Regions from separate parts of the Micromonospora sp. CPM1 genome, predicted to be linked through region 1. Evidence: riboswitches for the same ligand, from Rfam matches in the RefSeq annotation. Region 1 holds a riboswitch; each other region holds the start of a gene.
The links. Region 1 has a riboswitch for cyclic di-AMP ahead of M8C11_RS14775 (hypothetical protein). Riboswitches for the same ligand answer to the same signal wherever they lie in the genome.
Positions count from the first base shown of each region.

Region 2: it holds a riboswitch for cyclic di-AMP, as region 1 does, so the genes downstream of both, M8C11_RS21620 (hypothetical protein) here and M8C11_RS14775 (hypothetical protein) in region 1, are expected to answer to the same signal.
Region 3: it holds a riboswitch for cyclic di-AMP, as region 1 does, so the genes downstream of both, M8C11_RS18585 (NlpC/P60 family protein) here and M8C11_RS14775 (hypothetical protein) in region 1, are expected to answer to the same signal.
Region 4: it holds a riboswitch for cyclic di-AMP, as region 1 does, so the genes downstream of both, M8C11_RS08025 (transglycosylase family protein) here and M8C11_RS14775 (hypothetical protein) in region 1, are expected to answer to the same signal.

Region 1 is NZ_JAMHIU010000010.1:163,261-168,870, forward strand. Features, by position in the region: gene M8C11_RS14770 (carbonic anhydrase) at 1-247, shown strand, start outside; gene M8C11_RS14775 (hypothetical protein) at 305-1,333, opposite strand; cyclic di-AMP (ydaO/yuaA leader) riboswitch at 1,337-1,468, opposite strand; gene M8C11_RS14780 (YibE/F family protein) at 1,623-2,897, opposite strand; gene M8C11_RS14785 (SHOCT domain-containing protein) at 3,062-3,271, opposite strand; gene M8C11_RS14790 (metal-sensitive transcriptional regulator) at 3,396-3,695, opposite strand; gene M8C11_RS14795 (heavy-metal-associated domain-containing protein) at 3,776-3,982, shown strand; gene M8C11_RS14800 (DUF748 domain-containing protein) at 4,019-4,990, shown strand; gene M8C11_RS14805 (cation-translocating P-type ATPase) at 5,008-5,610, shown strand, end outside.
Region 2 is NZ_JAMHIU010000018.1:26,920-32,529, forward strand. Features, by position in the region: gene M8C11_RS21605 (alpha/beta fold hydrolase) at 1-883, shown strand, start outside; gene M8C11_RS21610 (AAA family ATPase) at 1,008-3,125, shown strand; gene M8C11_RS21615 (cation diffusion facilitator family transporter) at 3,217-4,131, shown strand; cyclic di-AMP (ydaO/yuaA leader) riboswitch at 4,275-4,405, shown strand; gene M8C11_RS21620 (hypothetical protein) at 4,410-5,483, shown strand; gene M8C11_RS21625 (SRPBCC family protein) at 5,507-5,610, opposite strand, start outside.
Region 3 is NZ_JAMHIU010000014.1:86,469-92,078, forward strand. Features, by position in the region: gene M8C11_RS18575 (C40 family peptidase) at 1-301, shown strand, start outside; gene M8C11_RS18580 (N-acetylmuramoyl-L-alanine amidase) at 373-2,406, opposite strand; cyclic di-AMP (ydaO/yuaA leader) riboswitch at 2,645-2,779, shown strand; gene M8C11_RS18585 (NlpC/P60 family protein) at 2,793-3,827, shown strand; gene dcd (dCTP deaminase) at 3,905-4,483, opposite strand; gene M8C11_RS18595 (pyridoxamine 5'-phosphate oxidase family protein) at 4,562-5,107, shown strand; gene M8C11_RS18600 (zinc metalloprotease) at 5,177-5,610, opposite strand, start outside.
Region 4 is NZ_JAMHIU010000005.1:87,657-93,266, reverse strand. Features, by position in the region: gene M8C11_RS08030 (LLM class flavin-dependent oxidoreductase) at 1-1,262, opposite strand, end outside; cyclic di-AMP (ydaO/yuaA leader) riboswitch at 1,434-1,579, shown strand; gene M8C11_RS08025 (transglycosylase family protein) at 1,578-2,228, shown strand; gene M8C11_RS08020 (YbaB/EbfC family nucleoid-associated protein) at 2,416-2,865, shown strand; gene M8C11_RS08015 (M4 family metallopeptidase) at 2,992-5,055, opposite strand; gene M8C11_RS08010 (transglycosylase domain-containing protein) at 5,468-5,610, opposite strand, start outside.

The DNA of each region.
Region 1 (5,610 bases):
CAGCCTGCTGCGCGCCTCCCGCCAGGGCGTCGACGACCTCGACGGCATCATCGACGTGCACATCGCGCAGACCGTCGAGACGCTGCTGGCCCGCTCCGCCGTGCTGGCCGAGCGGGTGGCGGCCGGGCGGTGCACGGTGGTGGGCATGTCGTACCGGCTCGCCGGCGGCGAGGTGCGGACCGTGGCGCAGTCCCCGGCCCCGCTGCCCGCTCCGGCGGCGCCCGCCGACCCGGCGCTGGCCGGCTGAGCCGTCGGGAAGACGAAAAGGGGCCGCCCGAGGGCGGCCCCTTTCACCGTGTCCGGGTCAGAGCAGCGACATGTGGACGTGGTCGGTGTGGTTCGACGGTCCGCTGTACGAACTCCAGCCGGTGGCCGGGAACCAGATCTGCCGGTTCCAGATGACGTAGTAGATGCCCAGCCGGTCGGCGTTGCGGATGAGGAACGCGGCGACCTCGTTGCCGTACCGGCGGGTGTCGTTGTTGTGCCAGGGCGCGAACCCGCTGTTCTGGAGCGACCAGTCGCACGCCTTGCCCTTGGGGTGCTCCCACGGCCCGCCGGGCCGGTAGCAGCCCACGAAGCGCTTGAAGCCCGCGCGGCGGACCTCCTTGTACGCGTGCAGCGTGCGCGGAGTGACGCAGCCCGACGTGGTCGGGTCGTCCTCGCTGCACGACTCGGCCTTCCAGCCGCCGTCGGCCGTGCGGCCGGGGGCGATCTTGGCGACCGGTGAGGTGGCGGAGACCAGGCCGCCGGTGAAGCCGAGACCGCCGACGAGCTTCAGCGCGCGCTCGGCCTGCACCTTCTCGCGCTCCATCGCGTTCTTCTGCTTCTCCTGCTCGCGCACCTCGGCGTCGAGCGCGATCTTGGCCTGCTCGGCGCGGGTCTTGACCGCGTTGATGGCGGCCAGGCGCTGCGCGTTGAGGAGGTTCAGCTCGTCCAGGGCGTTGACCCGGCGGACGAACGAGTCGGGCGAGTTGCTCTCCAGCAGCATCGCCATCGCGCCCATCCGGCCGGTCCGGTAGGACTGGGCGGCGAGCTGGTTGACCTGCGGGCTGAGCGCGTCGAGTTCGGCCTGTGCCGTCTTCACCTCGGCCGCCAGCCGCCGCTGGCGGTCCTGCGACTTGGCGAGCTTCGCCTTGGCCTGGAGGAAGTTCCGGTTGGCGGCGTCGATCGCCTCGGTGATGAGCGGCGGTTCGCCGTCCTCCTCGTGTCCCGAGGGGGTGCCGGGGGCCGCCGCGGTGGGGGCCGCGGTCGCCGGGGCCGGCCCGGCCAGCACGGCCAGCGAGGTCAGCACGGCCACCACGGGTGTCAGCCAGCGGCGCAGGGGTGCCGTCACAGTGTTCCCTTCCGTCGGCCGCCGACCGGGTTAGCTGACGGGTTCGGGACGGAAGTGGCCCCTACCGCTGTCGCGGATTCACCCCATGTACCTGGTTCCCCGGCTCGCCCGCGGGCGATTGGGCGGCGGCACCGCTGGCGCCGGTGCGCGCCTTCGGCGGTGACCGGCAGCGAGGTTACCTGACAGCACTCCTGAGGATCTACGTCCGGAAGCCGACCAATAGCGAGATTTCGCCGTGGCGCACCGTGACCAGCGTCGCGTTTGAAATCGATGGTCACGCTGCGGAGTGTCACCATGCGGCCTCCGTACTCTTCCCGCCGCCGAGCGCCTCCAGCGCGTCGTCCCGTCCGGCCGGCGGCCGGGCCGCGGGTGGCGCCGGTTCCGCGCCGCGCGAGCGCCGTCCGGCGGTGGTCACTACCGCGGCCAGTCCGGTCGTCAGCGGTACGGCGGCGATCAGGCCGAGCGTGGCCACCGCGCTGCGGACGATCTCCTGGGCGAGGAACTCGCTCGTGAGGATCTCGCTCACCGGGCGGGAGTCGGCGACCAGCAGGAGCAGCAGCGGCAGCGAGGCGCCCGCGTACGCCAGCACGATGGTGTTGACGGTGGACGCGATGTGGGCCCGGCCGACCCGGGTCGCGGCCCGGTAGAGCTGCCGCCGGGACAGCCCGGGGTTGGCGTGCGCCAGTTCGGTGACGGTGGCCGCCTGGGTGACCGTGACGTCGTCCAGGACGCCCAGCGAGCCGATGATGATGCCGGCCAGCAGCAGCCCGTGCAGGTCCACGTCGCCCTGGAACATGGACAGCGTGGTGGCGTCCTCGCTGCCGAATCCGGTCAGGTGGGTGGCGGACGTGGCGAGCAGGCCGAGCACGCCGGTGACCACCAGGCTGCCGAGCGTGCCGAGCACCGCCACCGACGTCTGGGCGGTGATGCCGTGGGTCAGGTAGAGCACCACGAACATGATCAACGCGGCGCCCACGATCGCCACCAGCAGCGGAGGCTGGCCGGCGCCGATGCCCGGCAGCACGAAGCCGAGCAGGATGGCGAAGCTGGCCACCAGGCCGCCGAGCGCGGCGAGACCGCGCCAGCGGCCGAACGCCACGATCGCGGCGGCGAAGAGCACCATCAGCCAGATCAGTGGCGTGCCGCGCTGGTGTTCGGCGATGTTGTAGGACTTCACCGCCGGGTCGGCCGGGTCGGTCAGCTCGACCAGGACGACCTCGTCGCCGACCGCGACCCGGGGTGCGCCCGGCCCGGCCGGGATCGGCGTCTCGACCTGCCGGCCCGCGTCCGGGCCCTGCTCGACGGTCACCGTCACCGTGCCGCAGGGGCCACCTGCGCCGTCCGGGGACTCCGGGGTCGGCGGGCAGGGTTCGGTGACCACCCGGGTCACGGTGCCGTGGTAGCGGGGGACGTCCGCGCCGCCGACCGGCTCCCGGTCCTGCCGGGGCCAGAGCACCAGCGCTGCGATCACGGTGATCACGAACAGCGGCACCACGACGGCGACGAGCAGCCGTCGTACGCCCGGCGGCGCGGCGGGTGCGGGGTGGGTGTGGTCGGCACCCATGGCGTCTCTCCCAACGGTCGCGGCGACGCCTGGTCCGCCGGACCGGTCTGGTCACCCGGCCGGCGTGGACGTGTCGACCACGTCCGGGTCGTCGCCCGGCCATGGTAGGCAACCCGGCCGGGCGCTTCCGGGCACCGTGACCGGTGACGCGCGCTCCGCGCGGATCAGCCCAGGCCGGCCCGGCGTCGCCGGTACTCGTCCTCGTCGATCTCGCCGCGGGCGTACCGCTCGTCCAGGATGCGCCGGGCCGTCGTCGGGCCCAGGTACTGCGGGCCGGTCCACCGCACGGCCGCCCAGACGAGCCCCGCCAGCACCGCGAGCACCAGCAGGGACCAGATCCACATCCAGCCCATCATCGGGCTCTGCCACATCATCGGGCCGCCCTCCGTCCGTCGCCGCGGGTCCGCCGGTCCGGCCTGCCCGCCACTTCGACGGTACGACCGGCACGACGCGTCGGCGCGGGTCGATGTGCCCCGCTCCGAGGGCCGGAGGTCCCGCTCAGCCGCGCTTCATCAGGCGGCCGACGGCGGCCATCATCTCGGTGGCCATCTCGTCGGCCCGGCCCTCGGCGGCGCCCTCGTGCATGCAGTGCCGGGCGTGGCCGTCGAGCAGGCCCAGGCCGACCTTGTCCAGCGCCGCCTGGATGGCCGAGATCTGGGTCAGCACGTCGATGCAGTATCGGTCGTCCTCGACCATCTTCTCGATGCCACGGACCTGGCCCTCGATCCGGCGGAGCCGGGCGAGGAGTTGGTCCTTGCTGGCGGTGTAGCCCCGGGTCGGGCTGGACGGCGCGGTCATGAAACCGAGGATAGCGTACCCCTCGGGGGTATGCTAACGTTCCGAACGTACCCCTGGGGGGTATCAGATCGGAGGGCGACATGGAGACCACCTACCAGGTGAGCGGCATGACCTGCGGGCACTGCGTCAACTCGGTGAGCACCGAGCTGAGCGCACTGCCCGGCGTCACCGACGTCCAGGTCGACCTGGCCAGCGGCCGGGTCACCGTCACCAGTCAGAACCCGCTGGACGCGGACGCGGTCCGCGCGGCGGTCGACGAGGCCGGCTACGACCTCGTCGGTGCGTGACGGGTCCGACGGACCCGTAGAAACCGAGGAGACACCATGAACACGGCGACGAAGCTCAGCGGCTTCGCCCTCGGCCTCGTGGCGGTGTTCGGCGCGGCGTACGGGATCGGCAACCTGGCCGATCCCGTCGCCCCGGCCGCCGAGACCCGCCACGACGACAGCGACAGCGACCACGGGGCCGGCGACACCGGCCACGGTGACGAGAGCGGCGCCTCCGCGCACCTGCCCGGCGGGCTGCTCGTCTCCGAACGCGGCTACACGTTCCAGCCCGCCACCGCCCCGGCCGGGCAGTTCGCCTTCCGGATCACCGGCCCGGACGGCGCGCCGGTCACCCGCTTCGAGGTGGCCCACGACAAGCGCATGCACCTGATCGTCGCCCGACGGGACCTGTCCGGGTTCCGGCACGTCCACCCGGAGATGACCGGCGACGGCACCTGGCGGGTCGCCTCGCCGCTCGGAGGCCCCGGCGTCTGGCGGGCCTTCGCCGACTTCACCCCCGAAGGCGGCGAGCCGCTGACCCTCGGCCTGGACGTCACGGTCCCCGGCGAGCTGACCGCCCGGCCGCTGCCGGCACCGGTGACCAGCACCACAGTCGACGGCTACACGGTCACGCTGACCGGAACGCCGGAGCCGGGCCGCACCAGCCGGCTCACGCTCTCCGTCAGCCGCGACGGGCGGCCGGTCACCGACCTTCAGCCCTACCTCGGCGCGTACGGGCACCTGGTGGCGCTGCGGCAGGGCGACCTGGCGTACCTGCACGTGCACCCAGAGGGGACGCCCGGCGACGGGCGCACCCCCGCCGGTCCGGCGATCACGTTCGCGGCCGAGGTGCCCTCCGCCGGGGCGTACCGTCTCTACCTGGACTTCCGGCACGGCGACGCGGTGCACACCGCCGAGTTCACCGTCCTGGCCGGCGACCGGACCGCGCCCGCGCCCGCCGCGCCGGCATCCACCACCGCACCGACCCCGGACGCCGGACACGGCACCCCGGGGCACGGGCACAGTTGAGCGCCGGAGGTGCCGCGATGACTGCCACGGGAAAGGCGCTGCCCACCGCGCCGAACCTGATCGAACTGGCGATCGGCGGGATGACCTGCGCGTCCTGCGCCGCCCGGATCGAGAAGAAGCTCAACCGGATGGACGGCGTCGAGGCGACCGTTAACTACGCCACCGAGAAGGCCACCGTCCGGTACGCCGACGACATCGCGCCGGCCGACCTGATCGCCACCGTCGAGAAGACCGGCTACACCGCTGTGGTGCCGCCTCCGCCCGAGCAGGCGGAGGCCGCCACGGCCGGGGAGCCGGTGGACGAGCTGCGCACCGCGCGTACCCGGCTCTGGGTCTCCGCCGTGCTCACCCTGCCGGTGATCGTGCTCGCCATGGTTCCGGCCTGGCAGTTCGACTACTGGCAGTGGGCCTCGCTCACGCTGGCCGCCCCGGTGGTGGTCTGGGGCGGGCTGCCGTTCCACCGCGCCGCGCTGGTCAACCTGCGGCACGGCGCCGCGACCATGGACACGCTCGTCTCGCTCGGCACGCTGGCCGCGTTCGGCTGGTCGCTCTGGGCCCTGTTCCTCGGCACCGCCGGCATGCCCGGGATGACGCACGCGTTCAGCTTCGCCATCACCCGC
Region 2 (5,610 bases), on a different contig from region 1:
CGTACGCCTGCACGTCAGCGTCACCGGGCCGGTCGACGCCGAGGTCACCGCCGTCCTGCTGCACGGCTGGACGCTGGACGGGCGCAGCTGGCACCGCCAGGTCGCGGAGCTGCGGGAGCGCTTCGGCGGCCGGGTCCGGGTGGTCACCTACGACGCGCGCGGGCACGGCCGGTCGAGCTGCCTGGCGCTGCGCGACGCCACCCTCGCCCAGCTCGGTGACGACCTCGCGGCGGTGGTCGACGAGATCGTCCCGTCCGGTCCGGTCGTCCTGGTCGGGCACTCGATGGGCGGCATGACCGTGATGGAGTACGCCCACCGCCACCCCGACCGGTTCGCCGCGCGTACCGCCGGCCTGGTCTTCGTCTCCACCACCGCCGAGGGGCACACGCACACCGCGTACGGTCTCTCCCCCCGGATCACCCGGCTGATCCGCCTGGCCGAGACCACCGGCGCCGGGGTGCTGGCCCGCTGCGGCGGCTGGCGGCCCCCGCACGCGCTGCTGCGCGCGCTGCGCCCGAGCATCCGCTGGATGCTGTTCGGCGACCGCTGCGACCCGGCGGACATCCGGCTGGTCACCTCGGCGGTGGCCCGGGCCACGCTGCGCTCGATCGGCGGTTTCCGCGCCTCGATCGGCGCCCAGCACCGGCTGGAGACGCTCGCCGCGCTCGGCGGTCTGCCGGCCGCCGCGCTGGTCGGGGACCGGGACCGGCTCACCCCGCCGCCCTGCGCCGAGTCGATCGCGGCGGCGCTGCCCACCACGGAGCTGACCGTCTGCCCGGGCGCCGGGCACATGCTCATGATGGAGCGCCCCGACGCGGTGAACGCCGCCCTCTCCGGCGTGCTGGACCGGGTGCTGGCGGCGCGCCCCGCGACCCGCCTCTGAGCATCCCCCGCCTCCGGGCGACACCGACGTACGCCACGTGCGCGGCATGCCCCGACGTGCCGGTTGCCGGCGGCCCGTACCCTCATTCAGCCCGTCGTGCCCTCCGAACACAGGAGCATCCGCGTTGACCGACCAGACCACGCTGGACCGGGAGATCGCCGCCGAGCAGCGCCACCTCGACCGGGTGTACGCCCGGCTGGCCGAACTGCGCCGGTCCGCGGCCGAGGCCGAGCGGGAGGGCTACCGGCTGGCCCGGGTCGGCAACTTCGGCGCGCTGGTCGAGCGGGACGCGATGGTCTTCCACGCCGCCCAGCGCCGGCACGTGCTGGACGCCGAGCACGAGGGGCTGGTGTTCGGCCGGCTGGACCTGCGGACCGGGCAGGTGCTGCACGTCGGCCGCCTCGGTGTGCGGGGCGTGGACGCGGAGACGCTGGTGGTGGACTGGCGGGCGCCCGCCGCCGCCGCGTTCTACCAGGCCACGCCCGCCGAGCCGCGCGGCGTGGTGCGCCGGCGCACGATCCAGTCCGCCTCGGAGAAGGTCACCCGGATCGAGGACGACCTGCTGGACCCGGAGGCCGCGCCGCCGGACATGGCGGTGGTCGGTGACGGGGCGCTGCTGGCCACGCTGTCCCGGGCCACCGGCCGGGGCATGCGGGACATCGTCGCCACCATCCAGCGCGAGCAGGACGAGGCGATCCGCTCCCCCGGCAACGGCGTCACGATCGTCTCCGGCGGCCCGGGCACCGGCAAGACGGCGGTGGCGCTGCACCGGGCCGCGTACCTGCTCTACTCCGACCGGGCCCGGTACGCCGGCGGCGGCATCCTGGTGGTCGGCCCGTCCGGCGTGTTCGTCGAGTACATCGCCTCGGTGCTGCCCTCGCTGGGCGAGGAGACCGCCACGCTGCACTCGCTCGGCTCGCTGTTCCCCGGCCTGTCCGCGTCCCGGACCGACCCGCCGGACGTGGCGGCGGTGAAGGGGTCGCTGCGGATGCGCCGGGTGCTGGAACGCGCGGTACGGGACGCGGTGCCGGACTCCCCCGCCGAGCTGCGCCTGCTCTACCGGGGCGAGCTGCTACGCCTGGAACGCCCCGCGCTGGACGCGATCCGGGACCGGACGCTGGCCCGGGGCGCGCGCCGCAACGAGGTGCGCCGGGCGGCGTTCGACGCGGTGCTCGCCGCGCTCTACGCGCAGGCCCGCACGCTGCGGGTGGGCCGGCTGCCGGAGCAGCCCGCGTTCGAGGACGAGATCATCGAGCGGCCGGAGTTCCGCGAGTTCCTCAAGGCGTGGTGGCCCCGGCTGCACCCGCGGCACGTGCTGGACTGGCTGGCCCGCCCGGACCGGCTGCGCCGCTACGCCGGGGGGATCCTGTCCTCGGCGGAGATCCGGTTGCTCGGCGACGCGTACCGGAGCCTCGCGACCGAGGGGCTGACGGTGGCCGACATCGCGCTGCTGGACGAGCTGGACGCGCTGCTCGGCAAGCCGGTGCAGCGGGCCCGGCCCAAGCGCGACCCGTACCAGCTCGCCGGTGGCGTGCGCGAGCTGAGCACGTACGCCGACCGGCAGCGTGCCGCCCGCGCGGCGGCGCGGGAGCGTCCGGACGACTACCGCGACTACGCGCACGTGGTGGTGGACGAGTCGCAGGACGTCTCGCCGATGCAGTGGCGGATGGTCGGCCGGCGGGGGCGGCTGGCGTCCTGGACCGTGGTCGGCGACCCGGCGCAGACCGCCTGGACCGGCGACCCGCAGGAGCTGGACCGGGCCCGTGACCAGGCGCTGGGCCGGCGCAAGCGGCACCGCTACGAGCTGACCACCAACTACCGCAACTCGGCGGAGATCTTCGCGGTGGCGGCGGCGGAGATCCGCCGCCTCTACCCGGACCTGCCGCTGCCCGACGCGGTCCGGTCCACCGGCGTGCCGCCGGTCGAGCGCACGGTGCCCGCCGCCGACCTTCCGGCGGCCACCGTCGAGGCGGCCGAGGCGCTGCTCGCGCAGGTGGAGGGCACCGTCGGCGTGATCACGCCGGTGCCGCGCCGGGACGAGGTGGCGGGCTGGCTGGGCGGGCTCGGCGCGGGCCGCCTCCAGGTGGTGACCAGCCTCCAGGCCAAGGGCATGGAGTACGACGGCGTGGTGCTGGTGGCACCGGGTGAGATCCGGGCCGATCCCGGCTCGGGCGTCCGCACGCTCTACGTGGCGCTGTCCCGGGCGACCCAGCGCCTCACCACGCTCGACCCGGTGGGGTGACCGGCCCCGCCGCCACCCACAGTTCACTTGCATACATAGCGATGTGAACATACATTGGGCCGGGCCGGTACGCGGCAGGGAGGGTGTTGGCGTGGGCGCAGGTCATGACCACAGCGGCGCGGTGGCCAACGCGGCACACCGCCACCGGGGCCGCCTCTGGGCCGCGTTCGCGCTGCTCGCCGCCCTGATGGTGGTCGAGGCGGTGGCCGCCTTCACCACCGGCTCGCTGGCGCTGCTCTCCGACGCCGGGCACATGTTCACCGACGTGCTCGGCATCGGCATGGCCCTCGCGGCGATCACCGCCACCCGCCGAGCCGGCACCGACCCGCAGCGCACGTTCGGGCTCTACCGGCTGGAGGTGCTCGCCGCCCTCGCCAACGCCGTGCTGCTCGGCGCCGTCGCCATCTACGTCCTGGTCGAGGCGGTACGCCGCTTCGGCGAGCCGCCGGAGGTGCTGGCCGGCCCGATGCTGGTGGTGGCGGTGCTCGGCCTGCTCGCCAACATCGTCGCGTTCGCGCTGCTGCGCGCCGGGTCGAAGGAGAGCATCAACCTGCGCGGGGCGTACCTGGAGGTGCTCGGCGACCTGCTCGGCTCGCTCGGCGTGATCGCCGCCGCGCTGGTCATCGCGGTGACCGACTGGTGGTGGGCGGACCCGCTGGTCGCCGTCGGGATCGGCCTGTTCATCCTGCCGCGCACCTGGCGGCTCGGCCGGGCCGCGCTGCGCATCCTGGTGCAGGCCGCGCCGGAACACCTCCAGGTGACCGCCGTGCACGACCGGCTGGCCGCCGTGCCCGGCGTGGCCGAGGTGCACGACCTGCACGTCTGGACGCTCACCTCGGGCATGGAGGTGGCCTCGGCGCACCTGACCACCGACCCGGGCGTGGACCCGGCCGGCGTGCTGGCCGCCGCGCGGGCCGCCCTGCACGAGGACTTCTCCATCGATCACGCCACGTTGCAGGTCGAACCCGGAGCGTCGGCCGGAGTGTGCGGACAGACCGAGTGGTGATTAGGACACACTTAAATCGCTGTGGCTAATGTAGTCTTATGCCGGTTTTGCCCCGCCTAGTGGCACTGCTCCACGGAGCCGTGCCCGGGCAGCGCCGGTAGTCTCGGTCGCGGCCGCACCCGCGGGCGCCACCGGCCCCGGTGGGGCGGCCGTCGCCTAATCGTCCGCAGGGACGAGCCGGGGAACCACGTACGTGGGGTGCATCCGCGTCAGCGGTAGGGATCTTCCGTCCCGAACCCGTCAGCTAACCCGGTCGGCGCTGACGGAAGGACGTGTGAATGCCCCCAGTGGCACCTGTACGACGGACGGCCGCCCGGTTGGCGGCCCTGCTCGTCGCGACGCTGACCCTCGGCGTCGCGACCGTTCCGGCCTCCCCCGCCTCGGCGGCGCCCGCGACCGGCCTGCTCGCCGCCGCGCCCGGCGACGACGAGGGCGGCACGCCCGAACTGCGCGCCCAGCTCGACGCGGCCAGCAAGGGCTGGCTGGAGGCGAAGGCCGCGCTCAACCGGTCGGTGAACCGGCAGAAGCAACTCAACGAACAACTCAAGACGGTCGGCGCCGAACTGACCGTCCGGGACGCCAAGGTCGGCGAGATCGCCGCCGTGGCGTACCGCAACGGCCGCCTGGGCACCGCCGGGGCGCTGCTCGGCAGCAGCAGCCCGGAGGGCTTCATGGACCGGGCCGCCGCGCTGGAGCAGGTCGCCGCGCACGAGGACCGTACGCTGCGCGACCTGATCGCCACCCGGGACGAGGCCACCCGCACCCGCGCCCAGCTCGACGGGGAGATCCGCGAGCAGCGCAAGCAGGTGGCGGTGATGGGCAAGCGCAAGGAGCAGGCCGAGCGCGCCCTCGAGGTGGCGAACGACCGGGCCTCGCGCAGCAGCAGCGGCGGTGGCAGCGTCCAGGGCACCTCCAGCAAGAACGCGAAGCCCGCGCCGCGCAACTCGGACGGCTCCTGGCCGTCGGAGTCGTGCAGCGTCAACGACCCGACCCCGGCGAACGGCTGCATCACCCCGCGCACGCTGCACGCGCTGCAACAGGCCAAGGCGGCGGGCTTCACCCGGTACGTCTCCTGCCACCGGCCCAGCGGCTCGGGTGAGCACCCGAAGGGGCGCGCCTGCGACTTCGCCGCGCAGAAGAGCGGCTTCGGCGGCGTGGCCACCGGCGGCGACCGGACGTACGGCAACAACCTGGCCGCGTACTTCGTGCGCAACGCCGACCCGCTCGCCGTGCTCTACGTGATCTGGTTCAAGCAGATCTGGCTGCCCAGCAGCGGGTGGAAGTCGTACAGCGGCGGCAACGGCGACCCGTCCAGCGACCACACCAACCACGTGCACCTGTCGGTGTACTGAGCGCGCCCTGGAGGGCGGCCGGATCAGGCCGGCCGGCCCTCCAGGGTCGCTCCGAGACGCGCCGCCAGGCCCAGGTGAGCCGCCCGGGCCTGGCGGAACGCGTACCCGAACAGCGGTGCCGGCGCGG
Region 3 (5,610 bases), on a different contig from region 1:
CCCGTACGTGTGGGGCGCCACCGGCCCGAACTCGTTCGACTGCTCCGGTCTCACCCAGTACGCGTACAAGGCGGCCGGCATCTCGTTGACCCACTTCACCGGTGCCCAGTGGAACGAGGGCCGCAGGGTCTCCCGCTCCGAGGCCCGCCCCGGTGACCTGGTGTTCTTCGGCTCCGACCTGCATCACGTCGGGCTCTATCTCGGCAACGGGGTGATGGTGCACGCGCCACGTACCGGCAAACCGGTCCAGGTGTCGAGCATCAACACCCAGCCGCTCGCCGGCTTCGTCCGGGTCAGCTGACCCGCAACCCCTGACAGCGGGAAGGCCCCCGGTCCGCACGGACCGGGGGCCTTCTCGTGTGCGGTGACGGGTCAGCGCGGCGCGCCGACCGGGGACGGCAGGATCAGCACGTCGTCCAGGTTCACGAACATGATCCGGTGACCGAACTGGACCTGCACGTAGCGGTTCTCGCCGCGGACCACGGTCCGGTCACCCGGTGCGGAACCGTCGAACGAGACCGCCCGGTAGTACTCGCCGGGCAGCACCCCGCCGACCGCGTACCGTTGGCCGGCGGCGAACGTGTACTGCAGCGGCGAGATGGCCTGGTACGGGATGGTGTCCGGGTAGGCGGCCTGCTCCGGGTAGGCCCGCCCGTACACAGGGATGGTGGCCTTGCCGGGCCGCGGCGTCACCACGAAGCCGGTGGCCCACTTGGCCGTCGGCGCGGAGGCCGGGTTGAGGAACCACGCCTTCTGGCCGAGGTACCAGATCGCCGTCCAGTCCCCCTGGCGGCCGGCGAGGGCGTACGTCTGGCCGGCCGAGGCGCGGGCGCCGTGGTCGGAGATGTACATGGTGTCCGGCGTGCCGTCCGGGCGCAGCCCGAGGTCGTTGACGAGCGGGGCGTCCGGGCTCGGCGCGGTCCGCAGGATCACGGCCGAGGAACCGCGCGACGGGCACGGCTCGGCCGGCGGCCGGGGCGTCGGGACGCCGGGCGGCTGCTGGTTGCAGCCGGTGAACGCGGGCCGGTTGGTGGCGAAGTCCGGGTCGATGGTGACCAGGCCGGTCCGGGGCGTGCCGGTGCCGCGGAACGGCGCCTTCATCAGGTCGAAGTAGTGCGACCAGTCCCAGTACGGTCCCGGGTCCCAGTGCATGCCGCCCACGTTGGCGGCGGTGATGCCGGGCACGTTGTCGTGGCCGATGATGTGCTGGCGGTCCATCGGGATGCCGAGCTTCAGCGCCAGGTGTCGCACCAGCTTGGCGGAGGTGCGGTACATCGCCTCGGTGTACCAGGTGCCCTGACCGGCGAAGCCCTCGTGCTCCAGGCCGATGGACTTCGCGTTGACGTACCAGTTGCCGGCGTGCCAGCCCACGTCCTTGGTCTTGATGTGCTGGGCGATGTAGCCGTCCACCGAGCGCAGCGTGTAGTGCCAGCCCAGGTAGTCGGCCCGTTTCACCAGGTCGACGCTCGGGACGAAGTAGCCCTCGGTGTCGTGGATGACGATGTACTCGATCTTCTGCTGCTTCGGCCGGTCGCCCAGGTCGTGGTTGCCGTAGTCGCCCGGGTCGTCGCTGAGCTGCTCGTACGGCGCGGGGATCCACTCGCACGCAAGCCGGACCGGGCACTCCAGCCCGTCCGGCCGTTCGGCGTTGCGCAGGCCGAGCCGGGCCAGGCGGGAACGGTCCGGCTGCGCGGCGGTGGCGGCGAGCGTGACTCGGTGGCCGTCGTCGGTCGTCCGGCTGGCGCCCTGGCCGAGCTGGTCGTACACCTCGTCGGCGAAGGCCGCCGCGGCGTCGGAGGTGTCCGCGCCGGAGTACCGGGCCACCGCGGCGTACCAGGCCGCCGGGTCGGTGCCGGCACCGACCGGCCCACCCAGGGCCTTCTGGTACGACGCCAGCAGCGCCGCGCCACCGCGGATGTTCGCGGCCGGGTCGGTCCGCAGCGTCCCCGCGTCGAGCCCGGTCAGCGCGGCGGCCGCATCGAGCGTCTGGAGCGAGGCGGGCGGCAGCGGGGTCTCCCGCTTCGGCGTGGCGGCCGTGGCCGGGTCGAGCTTGAGCGGGCGGGCGTCGTCGCCGCGCGGGTCCTCGTCCTCGTCGACGTGGGCGCTGCCCGGCATGGCGAGGATGTGCGTGGCGTCGGTCAGGTGCATCGGGCCGTAGCCGCCGCTGGTGCTGGGCTGCCCGGTGTGCGTGTCCCAGCGGGACTCCAGATAGGAGACGCCGAGCAGCACGTTCTGCGGCACGCCGTACTCGGCCGCGGCGGCGGCGTATTGTTGTTGCCGGTCGCTCGCGGGCGCGGACGTGTCCGGCGCGGCGGTCACCGGGCCGGTCGTCGCCAGCGCGGTGGCTGTCGCCACTGCGGCGGCGAGCAGTATCCGTCTGCCCGACGGCGGGGCGGAGAGGTGCATCGAACCTCCTGGACAGGGATGGGGGTCACTGCGTTTCCACCCTCACTCCGCACACCCGTGAGGGTCAATACCTTTCCAGTGGGTAATCAGCCTTGAAAGAAAATTTCACCTCCGCGCGGGGTGCGGCACCGGATCGCGTACGGAGTGTCACGGCGCTGGAAGTTGCGGATCGATAACGGTGGTCCCTACTCTGGTGAATCGTCGGCCGCACGTCTCACCGTCCAACCCGGTCGGTGACGGTCCGACACCGCCGAGTCGCCTCCGGGCGAGCCGGGGAACCAGGTACCTGGGGTGAATCCGCAGCGATGCGGTAGGGCGGCTCCCTTCCCGCCCGAATCCGTCAGCTAACCCGGTAGGCGGTACGGAAGAAGGAGTACGGACGCCCGGTGGCACTCCATGCCCCGCGGCCGTCGTCGAACCGGTCGGTCGACCGGTCCTTCGTCGCGCCGCGTTCCCGCTGGTCCCGCTTCACCACCGCCCTCGCCGCACTGGTCGGCACCGCCGTCGTCCTGACCGGCGGCGCCACGGCGGCACACGCCGAACCCTCGGTCGCCGAGATCGAGGCCCAGATCGACCGCGACTGGAACAAGCTCGAACCGGTCATCGAACAGGTCAACGTCGTACGCGGGCAGCTCGCCGCGCGGCGCAAGCAGGCCGACGCGCTCGGCCGGCAGATCGCACCCCTCCAGGCCCGGGTGGACGCCGCACTCGGCCAGGTCGGCGGGCTCGCCGCCGACGCCTACAAGGGCGACAACCTCTCCACCGTGAACGCGCTGCTGGGCAGCCGTTCGCCCGGTGACCTGGTGAACGGCCTGGAACTGCTCGACCGCTTCGCGCACCGCCAGCACGAACAGGTGCGCTCCGTCGCCGCGCTGCGCGACGAACTGGCGGCGAAGAAGAAGCCGCTGGACGAGATGATCGCCGGCCTGGCGCGTACCGAGGCCCAGCTCGCGGCGAAGAAGAAGCAGATCGACGCCGAGATCGCCAAGCTGGAGAAGCTGCGGCTCAAGGTGTACGGCAAGGGTGGCGGCGGCCCGCTGCGCCCGGCGCCGTGCCCGGCCGGCTACCCCGGCGGCCCGGCCGGTGCGGCGGTCAAGTTCGCCTGCGCCCAGATCGGCAAGATCTACGTCTGGGGCGCGGCCGGACCGGACCACTTCGACTGCTCGGGCCTCACCATGGCGGCCTGGGCCAAGGGCGGCGTCTCACTGCCGCACAGCGCACGCCAGCAGCACGGCGTGACGAAGCGGATCAGCCGGGCCGAACTGCGCGCCGGTGACCTCGTCTTCTACTACAGCGACCTGCACCACGTGGCGATGTACGTGGGCGACGGCTGGGTGGTGCACGCCTCCCAGTCCGGCAAGCCCATCACCATGAAGCGGGTCGACGACGGCGACATCAACAGCTACGGCCGTCCCGGCTGAGGTCGTGCTCCGGAGCTCCGCCGGTGACGGCGGGGCCCCGGGCGCGGGGCCCCGGGCGCGGCGCCCCGGGCGCGGCGTCAGCGGGTCGGCCAGGTGCGCCAGCTCTGCCAGGACCGGCTCGGCGTCGGGCCGCGCTGCCCCTGGTAGCGCGAACCGTAGACGGCCGAGCCGTACGGGTGCTCGGCCGGCGAGGAGAGCCGGAAGATGCAGAGCTGGCCGATCTTCATGCCCGGCCAGAGCGTGATCGGCAGGTTCGCCACGTTCGACAGCTCCAGCGTGACGTGGCCGGAGAACCCCGGGTCGATGAAGCCGGCCGTCGAGTGGGTCAGCAACCCCAGCCGCCCCAGGCTCGACTTGCCCTCCAGCCGCCCGGCGAGTTGGTCACCCAGCGAGATCACCTCAAGCGTGGACGCGAGCACGAACTCGCCCGGGTGCAGCACGAACGGCTGCCCCTCCGGCACCTCCACCATCGAGGTCAGGTCGTCCTGCTGGATCGACGGGTCGATGTGCGTGTAGAGGTGGTTGTTGAAGACCCGGAACAGCCGGTCCAGGCGTACGTCGATGCTCGACGGCTGCACCAGCGTGGGCTCGAAGGGCTCCAGCGCGAGCGTGCCGGCCTTGATCTCGGAGACCAGGTCGCGGTCGGAGAGCAGCATCGGAACACCATAGCGACCGGTACGGGTGACCAGCGTGTCGCACTACATCTTCGTACACGTGTTCGATAGAGTGTCCACATGGCTTCCTGGTCCGAATTCGCCGCCGACGAGCCCCGCCTCGCCGACGAGATCCGCCTCCTGATGCAGCAGTACGGGCCGGGCTTCGGCTACCTCGCCACGGTCCGCGCCGACGGCGGCCCCCGGGTCCATCCCGTCTCACCGGTGATCACCGACGACGGCCTCTGGTGCTTCGTCATCGACTCGCCGAAGCGCCGCGACCTCGAACGCGACGGCCGCTACGCGCTGCACTCGTTCCCGCCGGAGGAGAGCGACGACGAGGCGTACGTCGCGGGCCGCGCCCGGCCGGTGACCGACCCGGCCACCGTGGCCCGGCTGGCCCGGATCGCCCGCGCGTCGCCGCAGGGCGACTGGCGGCTGTTCGAGTTCACGGTCGAGGCGGCGATGCTGACCCGGCGCGACCCGGTGGCCCAGCCCGGCGCTGCCCCGCCGCAGGTGCGGGTCTGGCTCGACCCGCGTGGAGCCGAACCCGCCCGGCGGGAGCCGGTGGGCGCGGAGGCCCGGCGCGGCCGGCACGGCTTCGACACCCGCCGCCCGGCCGCCTGAACCGACCCGGAACGAAACGGTGCCGGCCCCGTCCGAGGACAGGGCCGGCACCGGTACGTGGTGCGAGGGTCAGGCCGCGCGGTAGGCGTTCCACGCGGTGAGCATGCGGCTCGCCTGGCCGGCGGTGAACTGGTACATGCAGGAGTCGTACGTGTAGTCCATGAAGTTGGTGATCGGGTCCTTGCCCGCGGTCGAGCAGGTGTCCCGCCCGGTCGGGCACTGGTACGCCGGGGACGCCTCGGCCGGGGTGTCGGAGACGCTGTCGCCCGAGCCGGAGCAGCCGCCCTGGAAGGTGTGGTACAGGTTCAGCCAGTGGCCGACCTCGTGGGTGCCGGTGTCACCCTGGTTGTAGTTGGTCGCGGTGCCGCCGGGCAGCGACTCGTTGAGCACGACCACGCCGTCCATCTTGTCCAGCGTCCGCTTCGGGAACGTGGCCCAGCCCAGCAGGCTGTCGCTCAGCTCGCCGAGGTAGATGTTCAGCGTGTTCTTGCCGCCCTCACGCA
Region 4 (5,610 bases), on a different contig from region 1:
TAGGCCGCGCAGTACGCCCCGAGCGTCCAGTTGTTCTGCCGCATGGTCATCTCGTTCAGTGCGGCCCGCGCCCGGCCCGGCGTGACCGAACCCTGTTTGACCTGTTCCAGCAGGTCGCGCACCTGGGCCAGCTCCTGGCGCAGGTGGTCGTGCACGTCCACCAGGTGCTGTCCGGCGGCCTGTCCCCGAGGCGGGTAGACGTGTCCGGCCGGTGGCGGCGGGGCGCTCGGGCGGGTGGACTCGTCCCAGGGGCGGCGCGCGCTCAGGCGTACCCCCGGGTCGGGGGTGGGAGTGACGCCGAGCGTGCTCGGGCCGCCGGCGGCGGTCTGCTCGTCGGAGGCCGCGCGGTCGTCGCCGCCGGCGGGCGCGGCGCGCTCGGCGGCGACCAGCTCCCGCACGGCGGGCGCGACCTCCTGGCCGAAGATCTGGATCGCGCGCGGCTCGTCGCTGCCGAGGACGAACGTGGTGATGCCGTGCTCCAGCGTGAGCCCGGCCAGTTCCTCCACCCACTGCTCCGGCGGCCCGGCCAGGAAACCGGCCGACGAGCGGGCGAACGTGCCGGTCACGTTGAGCATGCGGCGGATCGCGGCCGGGTCGCGCCCGGCGGCCCGGGCGCCCTCGTCGACGAGCGCGTTCAGGGCGGGCAACTCGTCGGGGCCCTTCGGCAGGTACGACAGGGACGGCAGCCAGCCGTCCGCGGCGCGGCCCACCAGGCGCAGCATGCGCGGCTTGTACGCGCCGACCCAGATGCCCACCGGGTGTGCCGGCGCCGGCCCGCGCTTGGCGCCGACCACCCGGTAGTGCTCGCCGTCGACGCGGATCATGCCGCGCCGGTCGGTGTCCCAGACCTCGCGGATCACCCGGATCGCCTCGTCCAGGGCCTCGACGGCGGCGCCGGGGGACAGGCGCCGCCCGCCGGCCGCCTCGATCGCGTCCCAGAACGCGCCCGCGCCGAGCCCCAGCTCGACCCGGCCGCCGGTGAGCAGGTCCAGGCTGGCGATGCTGCGGGCCAGCACCACCGGCTGGCGCAGCGGCAGGTTGAGTACGTTGCCGGCCAGGCGGATGCGCTCGGTGGCGGCGCCCACGTAGGACATCAGCGTCCAGGTGTCCAGGAAGCCCGGCTGGTACGGGTGGTCCTGGAACGTGACCAGGTCCAGCCCGACCTGCTCGCAGAGCCGGGCGAGCGCCACCACCTGGTCGGGCTGCCCGGCGGCGGGGGTGAGGAAGCCGCCGAAGGTCAGCTCGTGTCCGTGATCGGTCATCCGTCCCGCCCTCCCGTGATCTTGCCTGGCCCTGCCACCGTAGCGCCGCCGCCGGTAGCCCGGCCGGGTGAAGAGCATCACAAGAAGTGGACGATCGTCGCAAAACGCTCCTAGCGTCGGTTTCGTCCGCAGACGCGGACACCGCGGGCCGGAAACGCCAAATCCCGCCGCCGTCCCCGGTAACCGAACCTCGCGCGGGAGCGGGGGAACCACACGTTCCACGGTGCATCGTCACCTCGGGGTGAAGCCGCCACCGGCGGCCGGGCTCCTCGGCCCGAACCCGACAGCTCACCTCGTCGGCGTGGAGGAATCCACATGGCAACTGAATACTCAGCCCGAAGCCGCCGTACCGCTCTCGGGGCGGTTCTGGCCGGCGCCGCCGTCGGCGCCGCGACCCTGTTCGGCGCGGCCGCTCCGGCCAGCGCGGGCGTCAACTGGGACGCGGTCGCGCGCTGCGAGTCAGGCGGCAACTGGAAGATCAACACCGGCAACGGCTACTACGGCGGGCTTCAGTTCTCCCGCGCCACCTGGAACGGCTACGGCGGGCAGAGGTACGCCGCCCGAGCCGACCTGGCCAGCCGGTCCGAGCAGATCGCCGTCGCGGAGAAGGTGCTGCGCGGGCAGGGCATCGGCGCGTGGCCGGTCTGCGGCAGGAAGGGCGGCTCGGCGAACGCCGGGTCGGCCGCGGCCGGCGAGCGGGCCACCACGAAGGCCACTCTGCGCAAGGCCGCCCCGGAGCGGGCGGCCACGCGCAAGGCCGCGCCGCAGCGGCCCGCGACGAAGGCCGCGCTGCAGCCCGCGACCGGTGCCGGGACGTACGTGGTCCGGCGCGGGGACACGCTGTCGGAGATCGCCGTGGCGCAGCGCGTCGACGGCGGCTGGCGTGCCCTGCACGAGCGCAACCGGGCAGTGGTCGGCGACGACCCGGGCCTGATCTTCCCCGGTCAGCGGCTGCGCCTGCGCTGACAGCGGTCCGGAGAACGCCCGGCCGGTCCGTCCGGCCGGGCGTTCATCCGTCCGCGACACGCCGCGCCGCCGGTGTCCGGCCTGCTCGCGGCGCCGGGGCGCGGCCCGCGACAGCCGGTGACCGCGATTCGTCGGAGCCGGTTGCTAGGGTCACGGTGCTCGGCTAAGACGTGAAGAAAGCGCGGAAATGACCAACGACCCGTTCTCGGCGGCCGCGAGCCTCGACGAGCTGCTGACCCGCACGCAGCAGGCGCTCACCGCGATGCGCTCCCGGGCCTCGGCGCACGCCGACGGCGAGCCGGGTGACCTGCTCCGCGCCGAGGGCACGGCCGCCGGCGGGCGGGTCCGCGCGGTCGCCGTCCAGGGTGGCCGGCTGGATTCCGTGACGGTCGACCCGGAGCTTGCCGGCGAGCCCCTCGACGTCCTCTGCGGACACCTCGTCACCGCCGCCAACGCCGCGTTGTCCGAGCTGGACGCCCAGGTCAGCGCGTCGGCGCGGGCCGACGCCGACGCGCTCGCCGCCCGGCTCGGCACCATGGGCGACCAGGCCGAGCTGTTCGGCCGCGCGATGCACGAGGCGGCCGCGCGGATCCACCGCGACCGCGGCACCCCGTCCCGGGCCGGGCGCCCGGCCTGACCCGACGGCCGGCGTGGCGCCGCGACCCCGCGACGCCCGGCACGGCCCGGCCCGGCACGACGAGGCTCTGGCGCGACGAGGCGGCCGGCCGCCGGGAGGACGACGACCGGCCGCGCTACGCCACGGTCAGCTCAGGGTGACCGCGGTGTCGTCGACGACGAAGGACGTCTGCAACGAGCTGTCCTCCACGCCGCTGAACGAGATGGTCGCCGTGGTGCCCGCGAGCGACGAGATGTCGAAGGACCGCTGCACGTAGCCGGTGGCCTTGTTCAGGTTGGAGTACGTGGCCAGCGTGGTGCTGCCCGCCTTGACGGTGAGCTTGTCGTACGCGGTGCTGGTGGTCGACTCCGCGCTGTCGACGTGCAGCCAGAAGCTCAACGTCGCCCGGCATCCGGCCGGGATCGTCACCGACTGGCTGAGCGTGTCGGTGTGCGACGAGCCGTACCCGTCCAGCCACCCCTTGTACGAGCCGCCGTGCGCGGCCTGGCCGCTGTCGGTGGTGATGACGCCGGACGAGGCGCTCCAGCTCACGTTGCCCGACTCGAAGCCGGGGTTGGCGAGCTTGTTGCCGGAGCAGCCGCCCGAGGGCGGGGTGGTCGTGGTGCTCGGCGTGGGCGTCGGGGTGCCACCGGCACAGGTCGGCTCGCCCGACTGGGCCGGCACGCTGACCGCGGTCCACGCCGCCTTCACCGCGTTGAACTCCGCGCAGCCGCTCGGGTAGAGGTTCTTCGCCGCCTGCAACGTCCACACGCGGTACTTCAGGTAGGACGAGGACGACGTCTTCAGAAGCATCGCGTTGTACATGATCTTCATGGCCTTCTGGATGCCCAGGCCGGTCACGCTGCTGCCGTTGCAGGTGGAGCTGGAGGGCTGCCCGTTGGTCGGGCTGCTGCCGTTGGCTAGCAGGTAGAACCAGTGGTTGCCCGGGCCGGCCGCGGCGTGCACCTCGGTCGACGGGATGCTGCTGGAGTAGCAGTTCGGGTCGCCGAGCGCCGACGGGTTGTACATGTTGCGGATCGGGCCGGAGCCGACCAGGTTGATCTTCTCGCCGACCAGGAAGTCCGGCGCGTCGTAGCTGGACGGCTCGTTGGCGAACCACTCGGTGGCCGCGCCGAACGTGTCAGCCACGAACTCCTGCGTGCCGCCGCCGGAGATGCCGCCGGGGGTGTTGTCGTCGATGCCGTGGCCGATCTCGTGCGCCACCACGTCCAGCGAGCTGATCCACTGACCGGCGGTGTTCTTGCCGATCTGCACCTGGCTGCCGTCGTAGTAGGCGTTCTGGTCGTTGAGGCCCACCCGGATCGGCCAGTAGCCGCCGTTGCCGTTGGCGCCGTTGCGGCCCAGCCACTGGGAGAGCATCTTGTGCTCGGTCTGCGCGGAGAACAACGCGTCCACGCAGCCGGTCTCCTTGTTGGTGGCGGTGCCGTTGCCCCAGACGTCGTCGGAGCCGCTGAACGTGGTGTTGTTCGCCGCGTCCTGGCAGCTCAGGTTCGTGACCGTCGGGTCCTTCATGGTGTACGTCGAGCCCGACTGGGTGGTGTTGAGCGTCAGCGGGCTGGGCCCGTTCCAGGCGCCGGTGCCGGTGCCGCGCACCACGTGCTCCTGCTTGCGCAGGACCGCGCCGGTGCGGGCGTCGACGTCGACGGTGAGCCGGCTGGGGCCGTCCGCGCCGGTGCCGCGTACCGTGGTCTCCCAGGCCAGCGCCGGTGCGGCGCCGAGCGTGTAGACCACGAGCGTGGTGCCCTCGACCGCGTTCACGGTCGTGAGCTGGGCGCGCGCCGTCTTCGCGGCGGCGTCCCGGGTCAGCGCGGGCGTGGTGGCGAGCGCGCCGATGGGCCGCTGCTGGGCGACCGAGGCGTACTTCAGGTTGCCGGCCGCGTCCGTGGCGAGCACGAAGTCGCCGCCGACCACCGGCAGGCCCTTGTAGGTGCGCTCGTAGGGCACGTACTGGGTGCCCTCGGAGGAGATGACCGGCTTCTGGACGAACGCGTCGTCGGAGCCGGCCTGCAGGTAGGCGGGACGGTTCGCGACCAGGGCACGGGCCGAGTCGGCGGCGGTCGCGCGGGCCTGGGCCGGGTCCGGGGCGGCGGGCCCGGGTGGCGCGGCCTGCACGGCCGCGGCGGTGCCGGCAGCGAGGATGCCGGCCGCGGCCGCGCCGGTGAGCGCGGCGAAGCGAGGTGAGAGTTTCACGGGGGTTTGCTCCTGTTCTACAGGCGCGCCGCACGGAGCCCGGTGGGGACGGGCGGCGCGGTGGTGCGAGGCAGGGTGACGGCCGGTCACCGGAGCTGCCGGCGTGGCTCCGGGTCGACAGATCGACCGTCGTGAGTCGCCGGGGGTCGGCGGCTCGCTGGTGCACAATCACACGCCGCCCGAGCCCGGAGCAATGGGTGACCTGGGCAACGGCTGACAGTCGGGCGTGTCGCCGCGCGCGTCGATTCAGGCAGCCATGATCTTCAATAGGCCCTGATCAGGGCGAATATCGCTGACTGTGGATGGGCGGGCGTGCAAATTGCGGACGTTGCCGCTGTATGCGAATGGCGCGCATAGACGCGAGGCCGCCGTGCGCGCGGCCGGGCGGCGGCCGATCCGCCGCCCGGCCGGGTCAGCGCGGGCCGCGGGTACGCGTCGGCGACACGGTGGGCAGCGGTGGAAGCGACGGCGTCAGCGTCGGCCGCGACGTCGGCCGACCGGTCGGGCCCGGGCTCGGGCTCGACGAGGAAGGGCTCGGGCTCGGCGACTCCGAGG